Regions from separate parts of the Streptomyces sp. NPDC026394 genome, predicted to be linked through region 1. Evidence: riboswitches for the same ligand, from Rfam matches in the RefSeq annotation. Region 1 holds a riboswitch; the other holds the start of a gene.

Region 1 (11,593 bases):
GCGCGAAGTCGTCCTTCACGTGCAGCACGACCGGCTGCCAGCCCGGGGTGCCGTACTCCTCGTTGATCTCCGCGGCCAGCCGCCCGACCTCGTCCGTGTAGGCGCGGTAGACCGCCAGGTCCTGGCGGGAGGGGTAGGCGAACGCGACGTGCACGACCCGTTCGCGCCACTCGGGCCGGCCGGCCAGCAGCGCCCGGTAGGCGCGCAGCCCGCGCACGATGTTCTTGGACAGCTCCGTACGGTCCACCCGCACGATCGTCTTCCGGTCCGGCCCGCCGATCTGCTCGCGCAGCGCCGCCAGCCGCTCGTCCACGTCGGGCTGGTGCGCCCGCTCCCGCAGGAACTCCGCGTCCGCGCCCAGGCCGTGCACGCCGAGCCGCGTCGTCCGGCCCTCGTGGACGACGCTCAGTCCGCCGTCCGCGCCGTGCGTCACCTCGGCGCCCAGCACCGCCGCGCAGCACTCCGCGAACGCCTCGGCCCAGCGCCGCGTCAGGAACGCGGCGCGGTCGCCGCCCAGCATGCCGCGCAGCACCGCCTCGGCCACGTCGTCCGGCAGCATCCGGAAGTAGTCGGCGGGCGCCCACGGCGTGTGCGAGAAGTGGCCGATGCGCAGGTCGGGGCGGCGGGCGCGGAGCAGTCCCGGCACCAGCGTGAGGTGGTAGTCCTGCACGAGCACCACGGCGCCGGGCGCCGCCTCGTCGGCGAGCGCGTCCGCGAAGGCCGCGTTGTACGCCTCGTACGACGCCCACTGCGCGCGGAACCCGTCGTCGAAGGAGGGCTCCAGCGGCGTCTGGTAGAGCAGGTGGTGGACGAACCACAGCACGGAGTTCGCGATGCCGTTGTAGGCGTCGGTGAAGACGTCGGCGGGGATGTCCAGCATGCGTACGTGCTGGTCGCCCGTGTCGGCGGGGTCCAGATGGCCGCCGCTGCGCCGGGCGGCCTCGCGGTCGCCGTCCCCGAGGGCGGCGCACACCCACACCGCACCGGCGTCCGGGCCGATCGCGGACAGTCCGGAGACCAGCCCGCCGCCGCCCCGTTTGGCAGTCAGCGTGCCGTCGTCCCCCTTCGTGTACGAGACCGGGCCGCGGTTGGACGCGACGAGGACCTTGGCACCAGAACGCTCGGAGACCATGTTGCGAGACTAGCCCGCCACCCATCCGCTCAAACGTGCGGAGCGGAGGCGGAACGTCACGGTTCACGCGGCGTCCGGAGCGGGCCACGCAGCGTCCGGAGCGTGGCCCGGGCCGGGCGCCGCGGGCCGCCCACCGGCCGTCTCAGGCCGCCCGGCGCTCCGCGTACTCCGGTATCTCCGCCATCGGCGGCCGCTCCTCGGTGTCCACGTCCCAGGTGCGCGGTACGAAACCGGTCTCGCCGCGCTCGAACTGGGTCAGCCGCGGGCGCACCAGATGGCCGCGGGCCAGCCGTAGCTGCGCGGTGCGGTAGATGGCCGCCGCCATCCTGCCGAGCGCCTGGCCGCTCTGGTGGCGGTGCTTGCGCACCCCGATGTCCACCTGCGCCAGCGCGTCCAGCCCCACCGTGTGCAGCGCGTCGACCAGCAGGCCCAGCTCGACGCCGTAGCCCACCGGGAACGGCAGCCGCTCCAGCAGCGACCGGCGGGCCGCGTACTCCCCGCCGAGCGGCTGCACGAACCCGGCGAGCTGCGGCCAGTGCAGATTCAGCAGCGGCCGGGCGACCAGCTCGGTGACCCGGCCGCCCTGGCCCGCCGCCTCGCCCAGCGGACGGTCGTACATGCCCTTGACGAACTGCACGTCCGGGTCGGTCAGCAGCGGACCGACGATCCCGGAGACGAAGCCCGCGTCGAACTCGCGCAGGTCGGCGTCGACGAAGCAGACGATGTCGCCGCCGGTCGCCAGCAGGGAGCGCCAGAGCACCTCGCCCTTGCCGGGCAGCGCGGGCAGCCGGGGCAGCACCTCGTCCCGGTGGACCACCCGCGCGCCCGCGTCGGCCGCGACCTTGGCGGTGCCGTCCGTGGAGCCGGAGTCGAGCACCACCAGCTCGTCGACGAGCGGCGCCGACGGGGTCATCAGCTCCGTACGGATCGCCTCGACGATCGCGCCGACCGTCGCCTCCTCGTCGAGCGCCGGCAGCACGACGGAGACCGTCTGCCCCGTCTCGCGCTTCGCGGCCAGCAGCCGGTCGAGCGGGCGGTCCGCGGCCGACCAGGACCGGCTGGCCAGCCAGCGCTCCACCTCTTCCAGCACGTGCGCGTCTCCTTCGTTCCCGGACCAGCGATGTGATCCATCTCGCGGTGCGGACGGCTGTCTCAACCGCCCGGCCCTTCGGCTACAGTCTTGAACAACGCGATCGCCCCGGACATGCCGGGGTCGGCGCGACAAACGCCTGGGCTCCGGCCCGGCGCCATACCGCTCATCCAGAGGGGCAGAGGGACACGGCCCGTTGAAGCCCCGGCAACCCTCCAGCCGGTCTCCGTCGCCGCGCACGTACGCGGCCCGCGAGGCTCCCGGCTCGGGAAGGTGCCAATTCCGTCTCGCGGCGAGGTGCGTCGCGAGGAAGATGAGGAGAAAGGGCCTCGCCTCCATGGCTGTGCAATCCGTCGAAAGCACCACTTCCGCCACTGTTTCCCTGGGCCCCGCCGTCGCGCTGTCCTGCCGCGAGTGCGGCGAGCGCTTCGACCTCGGACCGATCTTCGCCTGCGGGTCCTGCTTCGGGCCGCTGGAGGTGGCGTACGACCTGCCGGCCGGCGACCCCGAGGGCCTGCGCAAGCGGATCGAGGCGGGCCCCCACAGCATCTGGCGGTACGCGCCGCTGCTGCCCGTCCCGGCGGACGTCGCGGCCAAGCCCAACCTCAATCCCGGCCTGACCAAGCTGGTCAAGGCCGACAACCTGGCCCGTGAGCTGGGCGTCACCGGCGGCCTGTACGTCAAGGACGACTCCGGCAACCCGACGCACTCCTTCAAGGACCGCGTCGTCGCCATCGCCGTCGAGGCCGCCCGCGCCTTCGGCTTCACCACCCTGTCCTGCTCCTCCACCGGCAACCTCGCCGGGGCGGTCGGCGCCGCGGCGGCCCGGGCCGGCTTCCGCTCCTGTGTGTTCATCCCGCACGACCTGGAGGCGGGCAAGGTCGTCATGGCCGCGGTGTACGGCGGCGAGCTGGTCGGCATCGAGGGCACCTACGACGACGTCAACCGCTTCTGCTCGGAGCTGATCGGCGACCCGCTCGGCGAGGGCTGGGGCTTCGTGAACGTGAACCTGCGCCCGTACTACGGAGAGGGCTCCAAGACGCTCGCCTACGAGATCTGCGAACAGCTCGGCTGGCGGCTGCCGGACCAGATCGTCGTCCCGATCGCCTCCGGCTCCCAGCTCACCAAGATCGACAAGGGGCTGAAGGAGCTGATCGCGCTCGGGCTGGTCGAGGACAAGCCGTACAAGATCTTCGGCGCCCAGGCCGAAGGCTGTTCCCCGGTCTCCACCGCCTTCAAGGCGGGCCACGACGTCGTACGGCCGCAGAAGCCGGACACCATCGCCAAGTCGCTGGCCATCGGCAACCCGGCCGACGGCCCGTACGTGCTCGACATCGCCCGGCGCACCGGCGGCGCGGTGGAGGACGTCAACGACGAGCAGGTGGTCGACGCGATCAAGCTGCTGGCCCGTACGGAGGGCATCTTCGCCGAGACCGCCGGCGGGGTGACCGTGGGTGTCACGAAGAAGCTGATCGAGGACGGGCTGCTCGACCCGGCGCTGACCACCGTCGTGCTCAACACCGGCGACGGCCTCAAGACGCTGGACGCCGTGGCGCCGACGACCGGGCCCTCGGCCACCATCCGCCCGAGCCTGGAGGCGTTCCGCGCCGCCGGCCTGGCGCGCTGACCGCCGCGCGCGGCCGTACACACCCGTACGCGGTCGCGCGCACCCGTACGCGTCGGCACACACCGGCACGCGTCCGCACACCACGACACGCGCCGGCGTACCTCCGTCCGCGCCCGCGGCCACCGGTACGCCCGCCGCCCTTACGCACTCCTCCCGCGAGCTGGAAGGCAGAACACCATGAGCGTCAACGTCCGCATCCCGACCATCCTGCGCACCTACACTGGCGGTCAGGCCGAGGTCCCCGCCGAGGGGGCGACCCTCTCCGAGGTCATCCAGAACCTGGAGCAGAACCACGCCGGCATCGCGGCCCGCGTCTTGGACGACACCGGCAAGCTGCGGCGCTTCGTGAACGTCTACGTCAACGACGACGACGTGCGCTTCGAGCAGGGCCTGGCGACGCCGACGCCGGACGGCGCGGGCGTCTCGATCATCCCGGCGGTGGCCGGCGGCTGCTGAGCCGGTCGCCCGGGACGCCGTAACGATCTTTTTCGGCCCTTCCCCGGCCCGACGGCTGGAATCGCCCTGTCCGCCACGAAGCGGACGGGGCGATTCCGTGTTGTTAAAGGCGATACAGTTGGGGTGATTCCTCGTCCAGCGCGTGCCGAACGCATATGAGAGCCCGGCAAGTTGTGCGCGAAGTGTGGACATGATTTGTCGTGTTGGTGAGCTTTGCCCGGCCCGACTTGCCCTGCCGAATGGGCTTTTCTCCGTATATTTGCGATTGTTCGCGAGAAGAATTCTCGTCCGACTGACCTGTTGCGCTGGGCAGTTGGACAGATACATTCAGCGGCGGTCGACGCGTTCCGGCGCACACCCCCTCCTGTCGGGGGGTGAGGTCTGACCCGGGTCCGCGGAGTGCGGTCCTGTGCAAGGGCCAGTAATAGGGGAGTTAGGCATGGCTCAGGGCACCGTCAAGTGGTTCAACGCGGAGAAGGGGTACGGCTTCATCGCGGTCGACGGTGGTGCGGATGTATTCGTCCACTACAGCGCGATCCAGATGGACGGTTACCGCACCCTTGAGGAGGGTCAGCGGGTCGAGTTCGAGATCTCGCAGGGCCAGAAAGGGCCGCAGGCGGACATGGTCCGCGTGGCCGGCTGAAGCGCCGACCGACTGCTGCGTACGAAGGTCCGCGTCCCCTGTGGGGGCGCGGGCCTTCTGTGTTTGGGTGGGGCGGGCGGGAGTGTCCCGGGGGAGGGCGGGGCGTCCGCCCGCGCCTGGTTTGGCACCCGCCCCCCATGGGGATGGCTCCCGCCAAGCCGCTTGCACTCTCATGGGTCGAGTGCTAATCATTGCGTTAGCACTCTACGAGTGAGAGTGACAGCTAAGGACCGACTCGGTGAGGTCCGCGGGCAGGTGGGGCAAGGAACCACCAGCTCACGAACCGTCCGTCGCGGGCGCCAGCGCGGTCCGGAGTATCCACCCTCCCCCAGACGCAGTCCGGGGGGACCCCCAGTCCGGGAGGACCACTTCACATGGCCAAGATCATCGCGTTCGACGAGGAGGCACGGCGCGGTCTCGAGCGCGGGATGAACCAGCTCGCCGACGCCGTCAAGGTCACCCTTGGCCCCAAGGGCCGCAACGTCGTCCTCGAGAAGAAGTGGGGCGCCCCCACGATCACCAACGATGGTGTGTCCATCGCCAAGGAGATCGAGCTCGAGGACCCGTACGAGAAGATCGGCGCCGAGCTGGTCAAGGAGGTCGCGAAGAAGACGGACGACGTCGCCGGTGACGGCACGACGACCGCGACCGTCCTGGCCCAGGCCCTGGTCCGCGAGGGCCTGCGCAACGTGGCCGCCGGCGCCAACCCGATGGCCCTCAAGCGCGGCATCGAGCGCGCCGTCGAGGCCGTCTCCGCCGCCCTGCTGGAGCAGGCCAAGGACGTGGAGACCAAGGAGCAGATCGCTTCGACCGCCTCCATCTCCGCCGCCGACACCCAGATCGGCGAGCTGATCGCCGAGGCCATGGACAAGGTCGGCAAGGAAGGCGTCATCACCGTCGAGGAGTCCCAGACCTTCGGTCTGGAGCTGGAGCTCACCGAGGGTATGCGCTTCGACAAGGGCTACATCTCGGCGTACTTCGCCACCGACATGGAGCGTATGGAGGCGTCGCTCGACGACCCGTACATCCTCATCGTCAACTCGAAGATCTCCAACGTGAAGGACCTCCTTCCGCTGCTGGAGAAGGTCATGCAGTCGGGCAAGCCGCTGCTGATCATCGCCGAGGACGTCGAGGGCGAGGCCCTGTCGACCCTGGTCGTCAACAAGATCCGCGGCACCTTCAAGTCCGTCGCCGTCAAGGCCCCGGGCTTCGGCGACCGCCGCAAGGCCATGCTCGGCGACATCGCCATCCTCACCGGTGGCACGGTCATCTCCGAGGAGGTCGGCCTCAAGCTGGAGAACGCCGGTCTCGACCTGCTGGGCCGCGCCCGCAAGGTCGTCATCACCAAGGACGAGACCACCATCGTCGACGGTGCCGGTGACAGCGAGCAGGTCCAGGGCCGCGTCAACCAGATCCGCGCCGAGATCGAGAACAGCGACTCGGACTACGACCGCGAGAAGCTCCAGGAGCGTCTGGCGAAGCTGGCCGGCGGCGTGGCCGTCATCAAGGCCGGTGCCGCCACCGAGGTCGAGCTCAAGGAGCGCAAGCACCGCATCGAGGACGCCGTGCGCAACGCGAAGGCGGCCGTCGAGGAGGGCATCGTCGCCGGCGGTGGCGTCGCCCTGCTGCAGGCCTCCTCGGTCTTCGAGAAGCTGGAGCTGGAGGGTGACGAGGCCACCGGTGCCGCCGCTGTGAAGCTGGCGCTGGAGGCTCCGCTGAAGCAGATCTCCGTCAACGGCGGTCTTGAGGGCGGCGTCGTGGTGGAGAAGGTGCGCAACCTGGCCGTCGGCCACGGTCTGAACGCCGCGACCGGCGAGTACGTCGACATGATCGCCGAGGGCATCATCGACCCCGCCAAGGTCACGCGCTCCGCGCTGCAGAACGCCGCGTCGATCGCCGCGCTGTTCCTGACCACCGAGGCCGTCATCGCCGACAAGCCGGAGAAGGCCGCCGCGGCCGCTCCGGGCGGCATGCCGGGCGGTGACATGGACTTCTGATCCTCCCGGATCATCGTCCTCAGATCGCTGGGGCGGCACTCCTCCTCCCAGGGGGGTGCCGCCCCGGCGGCGTTTCGGGGGCATTCCGGTACGGCCGTCCGAGCGGTCACCGGTACGGCCTTCTGTACGGCCGGGGCGCACCGCTGCCGATTCCGTACGGCGGTCCTTGCACTGACCCCGGCCCGACGGGGCACGATCGCCCTATGACGACTCGAAACGGGCAGACCGCCCGACCGGACCGGTTCCCCGCGGACACCGTCGCCCTGATCACCGGCGGCAGCAGCGGAGTGGGCCTGGCAGCCGCGCGGCGGCTGCTCGCGGACGGCGCGCGGGTGGTGGTGTGCGGCCGCGACGAGCGCCGCCTGGACGCCGCCGTGGCGCACTTGAAGGAGCGGGCGCGGGAGGCGGTGACGGGCGGCGAGGCGGCCGTTGCGGATGCGACGGCGACGGGCCCGGGGGCGGCCGGTGGCGCGGCGGACCGGGTGTTCGGCGTACGGGCCGACACGGCCTCCGTCGCCGACCTGGACGCCGCGGTCGAAGCGGTACGCGACCGCTTCGGGCACCTCGACATCATCTTCGCCAACGCGGGCCGGTACGCCGCCGCGCCTTTCGAGGAGATCACCGAGGCCGACTTCGACCGGGCGGTCGGCGTGAACTTCAAGGGCGTGTTCTTCACCGTCCAGCGGGCGCTCCCGCTGCTGCGGGACGGCGGCGCGGTGGTCATCAACGCCTCGTCGCTCGTGCAACGCGGGCAGGCGGACGCCACCCTGCACTCCGCGACCAAGGCCGCCGCGCTCAACCTCGCCCGGACGCTCGCGGCGGCGCTCGCCGGGCGCCGCGTCCGTGTCAATTCGGTCAGTCCCGGCTACGTCGAGACGCCGATGTTCGTGGACTCGGACATCGATGTGGCGGAGGCGGAGAAGCTGCGGGCGCAGACGGCCGCGGGCCGGTTCGCGCGGCCCGAGGAGATCGCCGACGCGGTGGCCTTCCTGGCGTCCGGTGAGGCGTCGTACGTCAACGGGCAGGACCTGGTGGTGGACGGCGGGCTGCACGGCTGCGCCATGTGAGGGCCGGACGGTCGTCGGAACGCGCCGACGTTATGTCGTTTTCTGTGAGATACGGCATGTAAGGCGGCGCTGGTCCTGGTATGGGCATGGCGGCCATACTTTCCGGAGCCTCACCGGAAGGTGATCTTCCGCGATGGCCGTCCCCGTACCCCGGACGCCCCGCTAGGACGCCCATGAGCACGCTCGATTCCCTGATCGTCGAAGTCAACGACGGTCTCTGGACCTACCTGCTGATACCGCTGGTGGTCTGCGCCGGTCTGTATTTCACGGTCCGCTCCAGGGCCGTGCAACTGCGGCTCTTCCCGGAGATGCTGCGCGTGCTGAAGGACAAGTCGCAGCCCAGGGCGGACGGCTCCAAGCCGGTCTCGTCCTTCGGCGCCTTCACCATCTCGGCGGCCGCCCGGGTCGGTACGGGCAACATCGCGGGCGTCGCCACCGCCATCACCCTCGGCGGCGCGGGCGCGGTGTTCTGGATGTGGGTGATGGCGCTCGTCGGCGGCGCCTCGGCGTTCGTCGAGTCGGCGCTGGCCCAGCTCTACAAGGTCCGCGACGGCAAGGACCCCGACGGCGCCGCCTCCGGTACGTACCGGGGCGGGCCCGCCTACTACATGCAGCGCGGGCTCGGAAAGCGCTGGCCCGGTGTGCTCTTCGCGGTCGCCATCACCGTGACCTTCGGGTTCGTCTTCAACGCCGTGCAGTCCAACACGATCACCTCGGTCGCCTCCGGGTCCGTCGCCGGCAGCGGTGCGTCGTGGTTCGCCCCGGCGGTCGGCCTGCTGCTGGCCGTACTGCTGGGCGTCGCGATCTGCGGCGGCGTCCGCCGGATCACCTCCGTCACGACCGTCCTCGTACCGGTCATGGCCGTCGTCTACCTGCTGCTGGGCACCGCCGTCGTCCTTCTCAACCTCGGCGACCTGCCGCGGGTCTTCGGCGACATCGTCGGCGGCGCGTTCGGCTTCAAGGAGCTGGCGGCCGGCGGGATCGGCGCGGCCATCCAGCAGGGCGTACGGCGCGGCATGTTCTCCAACGAGGCGGGCCTGGGCTCGGCGCCCAACGCGGGCGCCGCCGCCGAAGTCACCCACCCGGTCAAGCAGGGGCTCGTGCAGTCCCTCGGCGTCTTCTTCGACACCCTGCTGATCTGCTCGATGACCGCCTTCATCATCCTGACGACCACCCCGGAGCTGAGCGGGCGGCAGGGCGCCGACCTCACCCAGTCCGCGCTGACCGACACGCTCGGCGGCTGGGCCGGTCACGTGCTGACGGCCGTGGTCTTCCTGCTCGCCTTCAGCTCCATGATCGGGAACTACTACTACGGCGAGTCGAACATCGGCTTCATGACGCGGCGCGCCTGGGTCCTGCCCGTCTACCGCGCCCTCGTCCTCGCGGTCGTCTTCCTCGGCGCGCTGGGCTCGGTCGGCGTCATCTGGAACCTCGCCGACGTCTTCATGGGCCTCATGGCCCTGATCAATCTCCTGGCCATCATCCCCCTCTCGGCCATCGCCTTCCGCCTCCTGGACGACTACACGGCCCAGCGCCGGTCCGGCCTCGACCCGGTGTTCACCCGGTCCCGGATGCCGGATCTGACGGGGGTGGAGTGCTGGCCGGACACGCCGACGGCGCCCGAGCGCCGGGAGACGGTGGGGGCGGGGTCGGGGGCGCCCTAGCCTCCGGCGCCGTCCCTCGTCAGGTGCTGGGTGCCGTCCACCCACGGGCCCGTGGTGGCGTTCAGTTCCGGCAGGGCCTGTTTGCGGAAGCCGAAGAAGTACGTCGCGAGGAAGCCGGCCGCGTAGCCGACGAGCAGGCCCAGGGCGTAGACGGCGAGGGTGGCGCCGAGCGGCCGGTCGCCCTTGAGCAGGGGGAACAGGGCCCACCCCGACGGGCCGATGGCGGTGGAGCCGGCCGTCGTACCGAGCTGGTGGAACAGGCCCACGAAGCCGCCGCCGAACGCGCCGCCCACGCAGGCGGTGACGAACGGGCGGCCCAGCGGCAGCGAGACGCCGTAGATGAGGGGTTCGCCGACACCGAGGAAACCGGCGGGCAGCGCGGACCTGACGGTCCTGCGGATCGAGCGGTTGCCGGGCAGACGGACGTAGACCGCGAGGGCGGCGCCCACCTGGCCGGCGCCGGCCATCGCGAGGATGGGCAGCAGGACCGTGTAGCCCTGCTGCTCGATCAGCGTGGTGTGGATGGGGATCAGGGCCTGGTGCAGACCGAGCATGACGAGCGGGAGGAAGAGGCCGCCGAGCAGGAATCCGGCCGCGGCGCCGCCGTGGGCCAGCAGCCAGTTCGCGCAGGTACCGATGGCGGTGGCGACCTCGCCGGCCAGGAACATCAGGCCGAAGAGCGTGACCAGGCCGGAGACCAGCACGGTCACGGTGGGCGTGACCAGGACGTCGAGCGCCTCGGGGACGTACCTGCGGCACGCCTTCTCGACCTGTACGGCGAGCAGCGCCGCGCCCAGGGCCCCGAGCACCCCGCCCTGGCCCGGGGAGAGCTGCTGGCCGAAGGCGCTCACCTGGGCGACGCCCGCGTACACGATGATCGCGGCGACCGCGCCGCCCAGGACGGGTGTACCGCCGAACTCCTTCGCGGTGTTGTGGCCCACGAAGACCGCGATCAGGGACATGAAGCCGGAGGCGATGGCGGCCAGCGCCGGGACGAGGGCGGGCAGCACGCCGAAGTTGGTCAGCAGGCCGTTCAGTCCGGCGATGATGCCGCAGCCGATGAGGGCGGGGATCAGCGGGACGAAGATGTCGGCGATCCGGCGGAGGAAGAGTTTGACCGGGGTCGCGTTCCTGGCCTTCTGGCGGGCTTTGAGGGCGGCGCCCCGGGCGGCCAGTTCTTCGGCGGGGGAGGGGGCGGAGTCGGTGGAACCGGTGGTGGTGGGATCGGGTGTGGCGGGCGGCGTTTCCGGGGCGGGTGACGCGTCGCGTCCGGCGTCGACCAGGGCGGCGAACTCCGGGGTGACGCGGGCGACCGTGCCCGGACCCAGCACGATCTGGTACGTGTCGTCCTCCACCACGCCCAGGACGGCGGGCAGCGCCTTCAGGGCGTCGTCCTGGACCAGCGAGCGGTCCGCGACGCCGAGGCGCAGCCGGGTCATGCAGTGGGTGACGGACGTGACGTTGGCGGCGCCGCCGACCAGGGGGAGGATCGCGACGGCGGTGGCGCGGTTCTTCTCATCGGACATGGTGGTGCCTTGCTGTGCGGGTGGGCTGGCCGGAACGGACTGGTGGTGGAGGGACGCCTGGCCGGGTCAGCCGCTCTCGGAGGGCGGGGTGTGCAGGGCGGTGTGCAGCGCGGCCCTGAGGTGGCCGCCGGAGTCGGCCAGCAGCCGGGCTGCCGTCGGCCCGTCGACCCCGGCCAGCACGACCAGGATGGCGTTCTTGACCTCCCCGTCGGTGGCGGCGAGCGCGGCCTCGATCTCCGGGTCACCGGCGCCGGTGGCCAGCGCCACGATGCGGCGCGAGCGGGCCCGCAGCTTCTCGTTGGAGGCGCGGACGTCCACCATCAGGTTCCCGTAGGTCTTGCCCAGCCGGATCATGGTGATGGTCGACAGCATGTTGAGGACCAGCTTCTGC
Region 2 (11,593 bases), on a different contig from region 1:
GCAGGGTCGCGCAGAGCGCCGTCCTGATCCGCCGGGCCGTCCGCCGCGTTGTCCGTCGCCCTGCCACGCGGTTGATCGTAAGCACCGGCCGCGGGTACGGACAGCGGTCAGGGTCGGGTTACGGACGAGATGGGCATCATGCCGACGGGGTCCGAGCGCACCCGGGCCCCCGGATACGGCGCGTGCACCACCTGTCCGTTGCCCACATACATACCGACATGACTGGCGTCGTCCCGGTAGATGACCAGGTCCCCGGGCCTGGCCTGACTGACCTGAACCTGCCGCCCCGCGCCGCGCTGGGCTTGCGAGGTGCGCGGGATGGAGACTCCGGCCCGCGCGTAGGCCCACTGCATCAGTCCGGAGCAGTCGAAGGAGGAAGGGCCGGACCGCCCCCAGGCGTACGGGGAGCCGATCGCCCCGCGCACCGCCTGGACGGCGGCCCCGGCCCGGCCGGAGGCGGGCGACGGCCCGGACAGGTCGGGCATCGACCGTCCGACTCCGCGGTTGGCTCGGTCGTAGGCGGCCCGGTCCGCGCCGGTCAGCGAGTTCAGCAGGCGCCGCGCCGCGGCCAGTTTGTCCTCGACGTCCTTCTTGTGGCGCACGACGGCCCGCCGGCTCGCCTCCAGGGCGGCCAGCTTCCCCGTCGCCTCCCGGCGCTCCTGCTCCAGACCGCGCTGGGCTCCCTGGAGTTCGCGCAGCTCCCCGGCCTGTTCGCCGTGGATGCGGTCCAGGGCGGCGGCCTTGTCGAGGTAGTGCGCCGGGTCCTCGGACAGGAGCAGCTTCAGGGCCGGGTCCAGACCGCCGGAGCGGTACTGGGCGGAGGCGACGGCGCCGAGCCGGCCGCGCAGCCGGTTGACGTGCTCCTGGCCGCGGGCCACCCGGTCCTGGAGGGCCGCCACGTCGGCCCGCAGCCTGCGCGCCCGCTCGTTGGCCCCGTTGAACTGCTCGGTGGCCTTCTCGGCCTGCTCGTAGAGGGCGTCGACGCGCGAGGTGACCTCGGCGGGCGCCGGGGCCGGGACGGCGTTGGCCGCTCCGGCGGACAGCGCGGCGGCTGCGGTGACCGCGGCGGCGGACAGGACGGTGGCCCTGGTCGCACCGGCCAGGCCGGACTGTGAGACACGGCGGTGGGACGCCACGTGAGGCCGCACTCCCTTCCGTGCAGCCCCTGCCGCCCGGGGCGGGCGGACACTGACCGGCAGCTGCGAGGGCAGACAGTAACGGCGCCGGTGGCCCGCGGCCAAAGACCCGCAACACCCGTCGCCGGTAGGGAAAAAGCCGCCCCGCCGGTGACTGCGCAGGTCACCGGCGGGGCGGGAAGTCAGCGGCGCACACCGCAATTCGCCCGATCGGGCGGCATGTCCGGCAGTGTCCCGCGAGCGCGGGACGCGGCCGACGGGACGTCAGACGCGGACGCCGAACTGGAAGGGCATGTTGTTGATCGACTCGTAGCGCACGGACGCGCCCGGCTTCGGCGCGTGCAGCACCTGGCCGTTGCCCGCGTACAGGCCGATGTGGTGCAGGTCGCCGTAGAAGAGCACCAGGTCGCCCGGCTTGAGCGCGCTCTGCGAGCTGATCCGGGTACCGGCGTTGGCCTGCGCCTGCGAGGTGCGCGGCAGCGACTGGTCGGCCTGCGCGTACGCCCAAGAGGTCAGGCCCGAGCAGTCGAAGGAGGAGGGACCGGTGGCGCCCCACACGTAGGGCGAGCCGATCTTCGAGGCGGCCGCGGCCAGGGCGGCGGCGCCGCGCTGCGAGGCCGGGACGTCCTTGCCCAGGTCGGGGCGCTCGTTGCCGCGGCTGGAACGGCCCTGGTTCTGCTTCTTCTCCTCCTCCTTCCGCAGCTCTTCCTTCTCCTTGGCGGTCAGCGTGTTGAGGAGTTCCTGCGCCTTGGCGAGCTTGCCCTTGATCTCGTCCTTCTTGTCACCCAGTGCCTTGCGGGTGTCCGAGAGGTCCTTGATCTTGCCGGCGGCCTCCGCGCGCTCCTGCGCGAGCCGGCGCTGCTTGTCCGCGATGGTCTTCAGCTGCTCGGCCTGCTTGCCGCTCAGCTGGTCGAGGGTGGCGGCCTTGTCGAGGTAGGTGTCCGGGTCGCCGGAGAGGAAGAGCTGCACGGACGGGTCGATGCTGCCGCTGCGGTACTGGCCGGAGGCGACGGCGCCGAGGCCCTTGCGGAGCTCGTTCAGCTCGCCCTGGCCGCGGGCGACCTTGTCCTGGAGGGCGTCGACCTCCTTCTGGAGCTTCTCCTGGTCCTCCTTGGCCCCGTTGTACTTCTCGGTGGCCTGCTCCGCCTGCTCGTAGAGCTTGTCGACCTCGGACTTGACGTCTTCCTTCTTCGGCTTCGGGTCGGCATGGGCGGCCTGGGACGAGAGGGCGACGGCCGCCGCTGCGGTCGCGGTGAGGACGGTCACGCGCGTGCGGCTCGGCTGCTTGGGTCGACGGTGGGACGCCACGGAGGCGAGCTCCTTCTTCCTTCAGCCGCCTACCGGGCGTGGGGGGTACGGGACCCCGGCTCCGCGTGTGAACACCGCGGACTCGGCGGTTCCTTCACTGTTCATCCCGGGTGGATGATCAACTGCATGAAGGGTTGAGGCCTGACCTTAGTAACCGAGTTGTGATCGCTTCAAATCCTCACCGGAAAAAACTGCTGGATGCTCCTCATCCTTTACCAACATCACACAGGCAGTAATGGTCACTTGACACTCAGAGACGAACGACAGGCATGAGACGCCTCGTTGTTGGGTACACGTTTACCCCCGTCGCGAGCACCACAGCGCTCCGCCGGCTCCCCCTCGGACGCTCGGGCCAGACCTGCCCCGCGCTCCCCTCCGTGAAGCACGTCCCGGACAAGTCGTACGGACGGAACGTACGACTCAGGTACGGGCAAGTCGCTTCAGCAGCAGGGCCGATGCGACCGGCCGCGCACCCGCCTTGGCCACCCCGTCGGCCACCTCACGGTCCGTGGAGACGACCACCACCGGACGGCCGGGCGGCTCGGCCCGTACGAGCTGGCGGATCAGCTCGTCCGCCGTCACACCCGGCTTGCTGAAGAGGACCCTCACCCCGCGCGGCGGCGCGAGCAGCACCGGAGCGGCCAGCTCGGCACCGTCGAAGACACACGTCATCTCCGCGCCGGTCTGGGCGGCCAGCACCGCGAGGCCGCCCAGCAGCCGCAGCCGCTGCTTGTCCAACGGCATCGTGGGATAACCGGTCTTGGTGACGTTGTAACCGTCCACCACCAGGTGGGCCTGCGGCAGCGCCAGCAGCTGGTCCAGCAGGGCGGGGTCGGTCTCCGACAGCGCGCGCGTGGCGATGTCCTTGGGCGTCATCTTGCCCGGTGCCACCGCGTCGACGGTGTCCGCCGGGTGGGTGTCGGCGGGCGGCAGCGCCAGCTCCCGGCGCAGCCCCTGGGCCGCGTCCAGGACGGTGTCCAGCAGCAGCCGCAGCCGCATGTCCTCGACGCTGCGGCCCTCGCGCGTGGCACGGCGGCTGGCCTCCAGCAGCGCCTCGACCTCCGCGACACGGGCCTTCAGGCGGCGCGCCTCGCTGTCGGCCACGGTCTTCTCCTGCGCGGCGGCGGCCCGTACGGACTCCACCTCCGCCGCGGCCTTGCGCGCCGCCGCCTCGCCCCGCTTGACGTCGCTGAGCGCGCTGCGCAGCTTGCGCTGCAACGACTCGTTCTCCTTGCGCAACGCGTCCAGGTCGTCGCGGGCGCGCTCGGCCTCGGCGCGGGCCTGCGCGCGGGACTGCGCCAGCTCCTCGCGCAGCGCGGCCAGCTCGCGTTCGGCCTCCTCGCCGGCCTGTTCCGCGCGGGCGCGCTGCGCCTCCTCGCCGGCCGCCGCGACCAGCTTGACCCAGCCCTCGGGACGCAGCACATAGGCCGCCGCCGCGACATCGAGCGGGTCGGCGGCGGCGGGCGGGGTGCCGTTGTCCAGCGCTTCGGCCAGTTCCGGCTGGGCCTCGCGCAGCCGGCCCGCGATCCGTTGCCGGAAGACCGCGTCGTTCTCCAGCGCGGCCGCCATCGCGTTGCCCGCGAATTTGGCCCGGCGGCTGGGGGTGAACCGGGCGTACTGGCGCAGCGGCGGCGGAAGTTCGGCGACCGTCAGGCCGCCGAAGGACTCCGCGGTGAGCGCCACGACCCGGCGCCGTACGCCCTCGGGCAGCGGACGGTCGAGCACCTCTTCCGCCTCGGCCGCACCGGCCTCGGCACCGTGCTCCGCCCCCGCAGGCCTTTCTGGACGCTCCACCACTGCTGCATCGCTCCGATCTCAGGCGCTCGACTCAGGCACCGGCGCCCGGCCGGTCGACCAGCTCGATCTGGTCGACCGCGTTGCACCAGCGGCAGCGCACGGACTCGATGCTCTCACTGAGCACCTCGCGTTCCTCCACCTTCGGCTCCCCGGCGAGGTCGAGGTGGAGGTACTCCACGACCTCGGAGCGGCGGGTCACGTCGAAGCGCGTCAGGTTGCCGCACAGGGTGCAGCGCCACCGGGTCCCGTCCGTCGGCAGGGGAACAGCCATGGTGTCGTCCTCTTTCGTCGCGCTCGGGCGAGCGGAGCTCGTGCTGTCGTTCGGGGGCTTCCCGCGGTGCGCCGTCGGACTGCGGAAGTACGCGGGGTACTGACCGTCAGAGCCTGTGCCATCACCCCGGCCAGGCTCCCGTCGCCTGGCCGGGGTGATGGCACAGGCTCTTACCCTACGGCCTGACGCCGCTACGGCGCGGGCCCGCCCGGGAGGCGGGACGCGGCGAGGCACTCTGTCCCGATTGCCCGTATTACGCCATGATCACTTCATGACGGCCCCGTTCCTGACCCCCCGGACGCCCCGCGCCCGCTCGGTGCTGACCGTGTTCTCCCGCATGACGAACGTCCTGATCGCCCTGTGCTGCGTGGTCTTCGTCGTCGGGCCCGCCTCCGGCCTCAACGGCATATACGGCACCGGCGACGCCGTCGTCCAGGCGCAGACCGCGTACTTCGAACGCTGGGGCGTCATCCCGCGTGACCTGTGGAGCGGCTCGCCCGGCCCGCTGCTCACCCCGCTGACCGCTCTGTTCGTGCACGGAAGCTGGCTGCACCTGCTGGGCAACGTCCTCTTCCTGTACGTCTTCGGCGGCATGGCCGAGGACCGCATGGGCCGGCTGCCGTTCACCCTCTTCTACCTCGTGACCGGCTATCTGGCCCTGATGGGCTACGCGGCCGCGCACGCCTCCTCGGGACAGACCCTGGTCGGCGCCTCCGGGGCGATCTCCGGGGTGCTGGGGGCGTTCCTCTACCTCTTCCCCAAGGCCCGGGTCACCAGCATCTACCCGTTCCTCTTCTTCCTGCCGCTCCGCTTCCCGGCGTGGATCGTGCTGCTGTTCTGGTTCGTCCTCCAGTGGATCGCCGCGCAGCGCGACCCCAGCAGCCCGGGTGTGGCCTACCTCGCCCACGTCGTGGGCTTCGCGGTGGGCTTCCTGTACGCCTGGGTGCGGTACCGGCCGAGCCCCGCTCCGCCCGGGGAAACGGCCGCGGCCACCGGTAGGGTGGACTCCGCCGGAACGGCGAAGCAGCAGGCGGCCGAGGGAGAGAGCCAACCGTGATCACTTCGATCGTGCTCATCAAGACCAGCGTGGACCAGATCCCGGAGATCGCGGAGAAGATCGCCGCGCTGGAGGGCGTCAGCGAGGTCTACTCGGTCACCGGTGCGCACGACCTGATCGCGCTGGTGCGGGTGGCCAGGCACGACGACCTGGCGGACGTCATCCCGGGCCGGATCAGCAAGGTGCCGGGCGTGGCCTCCACCGAGACGCACATCGCCTTCCGTACGTACTCCCAGCACGACCTGGAAGCGGCCTTCGCCATCGGCCTGGACGCCTGACCCGGACCGCCGCCGCGTACGAACCCGCGCCGCGGCGCCCGGACAGCGGAGCGCCGCGACGCGGGCGGTCGAAGGGGCTACGCCGCCGTGTCCGGCACGCAGCGCCCGTCCTCGGTGCGGTAGCTCCACCGCGCGCCCTGCGTCACCAGTTCCTTGACGGCCCGGACGAAACGCTCCACGTGCTCGTCGGGCGTACCGGCCCCGAAGCTCACCCGGATGGCGTTCAGGCTCCGCTCCCCCGGTGCCCCTTCGGGCGCGCCGCATTCCCCCGGGGCCTCGGACTCGGCGCCCAGCAGGGTCCGTACGAGGGGATGCGCGCAGAACAGCCCGTCGCGCACGCCGATGCCGTACTCCGCGGAGAGCGCCGCCGCGAAGTGCGAGCTGTTCCAGCCCTCGACGACGAAGGACAGCACGCCCACCCGCGGGGCGTCGTCCCCGAACAGCGAGAGCACCGTGACCTCGGGCACCTCGGCGAGGCCCGCCCGTACCCGCTCGACCAGTTGCTGCTCCCGGGCGACCAGGCCCTCGAAGCCCGCCTCGGTGAGGGCCTTGCAGGCGGCGGCGATGGCGTAGACGCCGATGACGTTGGGCGAACCGGCCTCGTGGCGGGCTGCGGTGGTGTGCCAGTCGACGTCCACGCCGCCGTCGGCGCGGCGCGCGACCGTACGGCTGGCGCCGCCGCCCGCGAGGTACGGCTCGGCCGCCTGGAGCCAGTCGGCGCGCCCGGCCAGCACTCCGGCCCCGAAGGGCGCGTACAGCTTGTGGCCGGAGAAGGCGACCCAGTCCACGTCCAGCTCGGCGATGTCGACCGGGTGGTGCGGGGCGAGCTGGGCGGCGTCGAGCACGATGCGCGCGCCGTGCGCGTGCGCCGCGGCGGCCAGCTCCCGTACGGGCCACAGCTCACCGGTCACATTGGAAGCACCCGTCACGCAGACCAGCGCGTTGCTGTAGGGCTCGCGCTCGGCCAGCGCCCGCTCCAGCGTGTCCACCGCCTGCCGCGGCGTACGGGGCGCGTCGAGGTACGTCACCTCGACGCCGGCGCGCTGCTCCCAGGGCAGCAGCGAGGCGTGGTGCTCGGTCTCGAAGACGAACACCCGGGTGCCGGCCGGCAGCACGGCGGCCAGCAGGTTCAGCGAGTCGGTGGTGGAGCGGGTGAAGACCACCTGGTCCCCCTCCCGGCACCCGAGGAAGCGGGAGACCTCCGCCCGGCTGTTCTCGAACAGGTCGGTGGACAACTGCGAGAGGTAGCCCGCGCCGCGGTGGACACTGCCGTAGTACGGGGCGTACGCGGCCACGTCGTCCCAGACGCGCTGGAGCGCCGGGGCGCTGGCGGCGATGTCCAGCGCCGCATACTCGACCTCGCCGCCGGTGACGAGCGGGACCAGCACGTCCCGGCCCAGCACGGGCAACGGGGCGCAGACGGCGGCAGCGGAGACGGCATCAGTGGCGGCAGTGGTGGCGGCAGCGGAAACAGGCATGGCGAACTCCCGTGAGGGCAGAGCGAATTCGCTGCGGGGCACGCACGCCGAAGCGGGGCCGGCCGACAGCGGTGAAGGAAAAAGGGGGGTGCGGAAAAGGGGCCCGTACGGCCCTAACGCATTCGCTGCATCATGAGAGATCTCCCTCAAGGACCAGGATCCCTGGCACGAGGGATCCGCGCTTGCCGCAGACCTCGCTGCCTGCGACCTGGTCATCACCCGGGGCACCCCGCCACGGACGGAGGGTTGCCGGACAGCGGGCCGGGGCCGTAGTCGCTGTCACTCGTGACCTGGGCAGAATCATGCCACACGATCGGGAACGCGCAAGGCCCGGTCCGTATCCCGGACCGGGCCCCGCGTCACACCACAGCCGCCTCAGGCGTTGCTGGCCGCCACCCAGCGCTCCAACGCCCGGCGGGCCGCCCCCGAGTCGATCGCCTCGGCGGCCCGCTCGATGCCGGCCACGATCTGCTCGTTCAGCGGCGCCGCGGTCGGCTCCAGGGCCACCAGCGCCGCCGCCGAGTTGAGCAGCACCGCGTCCCGCACCGGTCCGGGCTCGCCGCCCAGCAGGCGGCGCGCCACGTCCGCGTTGTACGAGGCGTCGGCGCCGCGCAGCGCCTCCACGGGCACCAGGCCGATGCCCACGTCCCGCGGGTCGAAGGTCTCCTCGCGTACGCCGCCGTCCCGGACGACCCAGACCTTCGACGTGGCGGTGGTCGTCAGTTCGTCCAGCCCGTCGTCGCCGCGGAAGACCAGCGCGCTGGAGCCGCGTTCGGCCAGCACGCCGGCCAGGATCGGCGCCATCCGCGCGTCGGCGACGCCGGTGGCCTGCGCCCGTACCCGCGCCGGGTTGGTCAGCGGGCCCAGCACGTTGAACGTCGTGCGGATGCCCAGTTCGCGCCGGGCGGGCGCCACGTGCCGCAGCGACGGGTGGAACTTGACCGCGAAGCAGAAGGTGATCCCGGCCTCCTCGGCGACCTCGACGACCCGGCGCGGGGTCAGGTCCAGGTTGACGCCCAGCTTCTCCAGCACGTCGGACGCGCCGCTGGCCGACGAGGCGGCGCGGTTGCCGTGCTTGACGACCTTCGCGCCGGTGCCGGCCACCACGATCGAGGACATCGTGGAGATGTTGACGGTCTTGGCGCCGTCACCGCCGGTGCCGACGATGTCCACGCTCGGGCCCGGCACGTCGATGAGGTTGGCGTGCGCGTACATCGCCCGTACGAGACCGGTGATCTCGGCGACCGTCTCGCCCTTGGCGCGCAGCGCCACCGCGAAGCCCGCGATCTGCGCGTCGGTGGCCTCGCCGCGCATGATCCGGTCCATCGCCCACGCGGTGTCGTCGGCGCCCAGGTCGCGGCCCTGGAGGAGGGCGTCCAGTACGCCCGGCCAGGTGCGGACCGCCACGCTGTCGCCGCCGTTCGGGGTCGCAACGTTCATGGTCCACACTCCTGGATTCGTGTCCTGCTGGTGCCGAAACCCTATCCGGCGGCCGGGCGTGCCGAAGGGCCCCGTCCGTTCCCCCAGCTCTTGAAGAGCAGGGGAGACCCTGATCGGACGGGGCCCTCTGGGTGGCGTGCTTACGCGGGGGTGCTGCCGTGGGTCACACGGCGGAGATCAGTGGTGGCCGTGGCCGCTGGTGATCTCCTTGTACTCCTCCGGGGTCGGCTTCGGGATGACGTTGTCCTCGCCGTAGTAGCTCTTGGAGAGCTTGGCGCGGAGCTTGGTCGTCCGCTTGACCTTCCGCTCGACACCGTTCTCGTCGACCTCCGGGCCGATCTCGAACGGCTTGGGCTGGTCGTGCTGGGTGAGCGTGTGCAGCTGCTCCTGGTTGAGCGGCTCGTGCACCTCGATGAACTCACCGTGCGGCAGCCGCTTGATGATGCCGGACTCGCGTCCGTGCAGCACCTTGTCGCGGTCCCGGCGCTGGAGACCCAGGCAGATCCGCTTGGTGACGATGAAGGCCACCACCGGGCCGACGAAGAAGCCGATCCGGACGAACCAGGTCAGCGAGTTCAGCGACAGGTGGAAGTGGGTGGCCCACAGGTCGTTGCCGCCGCCGATCAGCATGATGAGGTAGGCGGTCAGCCAGGCCACACCGAAGCCGGTACGGGTCGGGGCGTTGCGCGGGCGGTCCAGGATGTGGTGCTCGCGCTTGTCGCCGGTGACCCAGGACTCGACGAACGGGTAGACCGCGATCGCGACCAGCACCAGCGGGAAGATGAGGATCGGGATCAGCACACCGAAGTTGATGGTGTGGCCCCAGATGTCCCACTCCCAGCCGGGCATCACACGGACCAGACCCTCGGCGAAGCCCATGTACCAGTCGGGCTGGGCGCCGGTGGACACCTGGTCGGGCCGGTACGGGCCGATGGCCCAGACCGGGTTGATGCTGGCGACCGCCGCGATCACCGAGATCACGCCGAAGACCAGGAAGAAGAAGCCTCCGGCCTTGGCCATGTAGACCGGCAGCAGCGGCATGCCGACGACGTTCTTGTTGGTCTTGCCGGCACCCGGGAACTGCGTGTGCTTGTGGTAGAAGACCAGGATCAGGTGCGCCACCAGCAGACCCAGCATGATGCCGGGCAGCAGCAGGACGTGCACCGTGAAGAACCTCGGGATGATGTCGTGCCCCGGGAACTCCCCGCCGAAGATGAACATCTGCAGGTACGAGCCGACCAGCGGCATCGCCAGGATGACACCCTCGATGAACCGGACGCCGGTGCCGGAGAGCAGGTCGTCCGGCAGCGAGTAGCCGGTGAAGCCGGTGAACATGCCGAGCACCAGCAGCAGGAAGCCGAACAGCCAGTTGACCTCGCGCGGCTTGCGGAAGGCGCCGGTGAAGAACACCCGCATCATGTGCACCATCATGGCGCCCAGGAAGACCAGGGCCGCCCAGTGGTGGATCTGCCGGATGAGCAGACCGCCGCGCACGTCGAAGCTGATGTCCAGCGTCGACTCGAACGCCTGCGTCATCCGGATCCCGTGCATGGGCACGTACGAGCCGTGGTAGGTCACCTCGGCCATGCTCGGGTGGAAGAACAGCGTCAGGTAGACGCCGGTCAGGATGATGATGATGAAGCTGTAGAGGCAGATCTCACCCAGCATGAAGGACCAGTGGTCCGGGAAGATCTTGCGCATGTTGGACTTGGCGAGGCTGTAGATGCCCAGCCGGCCGTCCGCCCAGTCGGCGATCCGCTCGCCCCGCGGCGCCTGGCCGCGGCGCGTGGTGGTCGCGCTCGTCTCGTTACTCATCCGCGCTCCCAGAAGCTCGGGCCGACGGGCTCCGCGAAGTCGCTGACGGCTTCGAGGAAGCCGTCCTTGACCGTGATGTGCAGCTGCGGCAGGGCGTGTCCGGCGGGGCCGAAGATGACGCGTCCACCGTCGGCCAGGTCGAAGGTCGACTGGTGGCAGGGGCACAGCACGTGGTGCGTCTGCTGCTCGTAGAGGCTGATCGGGCAGCCCACGTGGGTGCAGATCTTCGAGTAGGCGACGATGCCCTCGTGCGACCAGTCCAGTTCCTGCTTGTCCTTGATGTTCTGCGGCTGGATCCGCACGAGCATCAGGGCGTCCTTGGCGATCTTCTGGTTGAACTCGTGGTCGTCCTCCTCCAGGCCCTCGGGCTTGGCGAAGGTCAGCGAGCCGACCGCGATGTCCTCGGGACGCAGCGGGAGGTTGGTCGACTGGTTGACCAGGCGGATGCCCTTCTTCCAGCCGGTCGTACGGAGCTTCTTCTCCGGCAGCGGACCGAGGTCGCGCAGCAGCACCACTCCGGAGAGCGGCACCAGGGCCAGCGCGCCGAACATGGTGTTGCGGACCAGCTTGCGGCGGCCGATCGCGGATTCCTTCGCGCCTGCGCGGAAGTCCTCCATGACCTTGGCCTTGACCTCGGGGGCCGCCTCGATCGGGTGCCGGTCGTCGGCGACCTCCTCGTCCGACATCAGCGTGCGGGCCCAGTGGACCGCGCCCGCGCCGATGCAGAAGAGCGCCACACCGAGCGTCAGGCCGAGCCAGAAGTTCAGCGCGCTGACGTGGCCGAACGGCCAGATGTAGGTGATCTCGTCGACCGGGAAGATCACGTAGGCGGCGATGAAGCCGACCGTCGCGAGCATCGACAGGGTGAAGAGGAAGGCGACCGCGCGCTCGGAGCGCTTGGCGGCCCGCTCGTCGATGTCCTGGATGCGGTGCTCGTGGGGCGGCAGCCCCGGGTCGGCGAACGGGTTGTCCGCCGTCTCGACCGCGCCGCCGTGAGCCGTGTCCCGCTCACC

What was found. Region 1 has a riboswitch for S-adenosylmethionine ahead of thrC (threonine synthase). Riboswitches for the same ligand answer to the same signal wherever they lie in the genome.
Region 2: linked by a shared signal. The riboswitch ahead of ACZ4QV_RS24945 (aminotransferase class V-fold PLP-dependent enzyme) and the one ahead of thrC (threonine synthase) in region 1 are both predicted to bind S-adenosylmethionine.

The regions. Positions count from the first base shown of each region.
Region 1 is NZ_JBVHPX010000013.1:122,392-133,984, reverse strand. Features, by position in the region: gene ACZ4QV_RS27270 (alpha,alpha-trehalose-phosphate synthase (UDP-forming)) at 1-1,132, opposite strand, end outside; gene ACZ4QV_RS27265 (glucosyl-3-phosphoglycerate synthase) at 1,275-2,222, opposite strand; SAM riboswitch class I at 2,386-2,542, shown strand; gene thrC (threonine synthase) at 2,560-3,849, shown strand; gene ACZ4QV_RS27255 (MoaD/ThiS family protein) at 4,027-4,305, shown strand; gene ACZ4QV_RS27250 (cold-shock protein) at 4,745-4,948, shown strand; gene groL (chaperonin GroEL) at 5,323-6,945, shown strand; gene ACZ4QV_RS27240 (SDR family NAD(P)-dependent oxidoreductase) at 7,149-8,012, shown strand; gene ACZ4QV_RS27235 (alanine/glycine:cation symporter family protein) at 8,186-9,676, shown strand; gene ACZ4QV_RS27230 (PTS transporter subunit EIIC) at 9,673-11,202, opposite strand; gene murQ (N-acetylmuramic acid 6-phosphate etherase) at 11,269-11,593, opposite strand, start outside.
Region 2 is NZ_JBVHPX010000011.1:172,216-183,808, forward strand. Features, by position in the region: gene ACZ4QV_RS24910 (hypothetical protein) at 1-67, opposite strand, end outside; gene ACZ4QV_RS24915 (C40 family peptidase) at 108-1,136, opposite strand; gene ACZ4QV_RS24920 (C40 family peptidase) at 1,401-2,444, opposite strand; gene ACZ4QV_RS24925 (NYN domain-containing protein) at 2,865-4,241, opposite strand; gene ACZ4QV_RS24930 (hypothetical protein) at 4,273-4,512, opposite strand; gene ACZ4QV_RS24935 (rhomboid family intramembrane serine protease) at 4,850-5,569, shown strand; gene ACZ4QV_RS24940 (Lrp/AsnC ligand binding domain-containing protein) at 5,566-5,847, shown strand; gene ACZ4QV_RS24945 (aminotransferase class V-fold PLP-dependent enzyme) at 5,925-7,325, opposite strand; SAM riboswitch class IV at 7,499-7,616, opposite strand; gene trpD (anthranilate phosphoribosyltransferase) at 7,701-8,765, opposite strand; gene qcrB (cytochrome bc1 complex cytochrome b subunit) at 8,943-10,580, opposite strand; gene qcrA (cytochrome bc1 complex Rieske iron-sulfur subunit) at 10,577-11,593, opposite strand, start outside.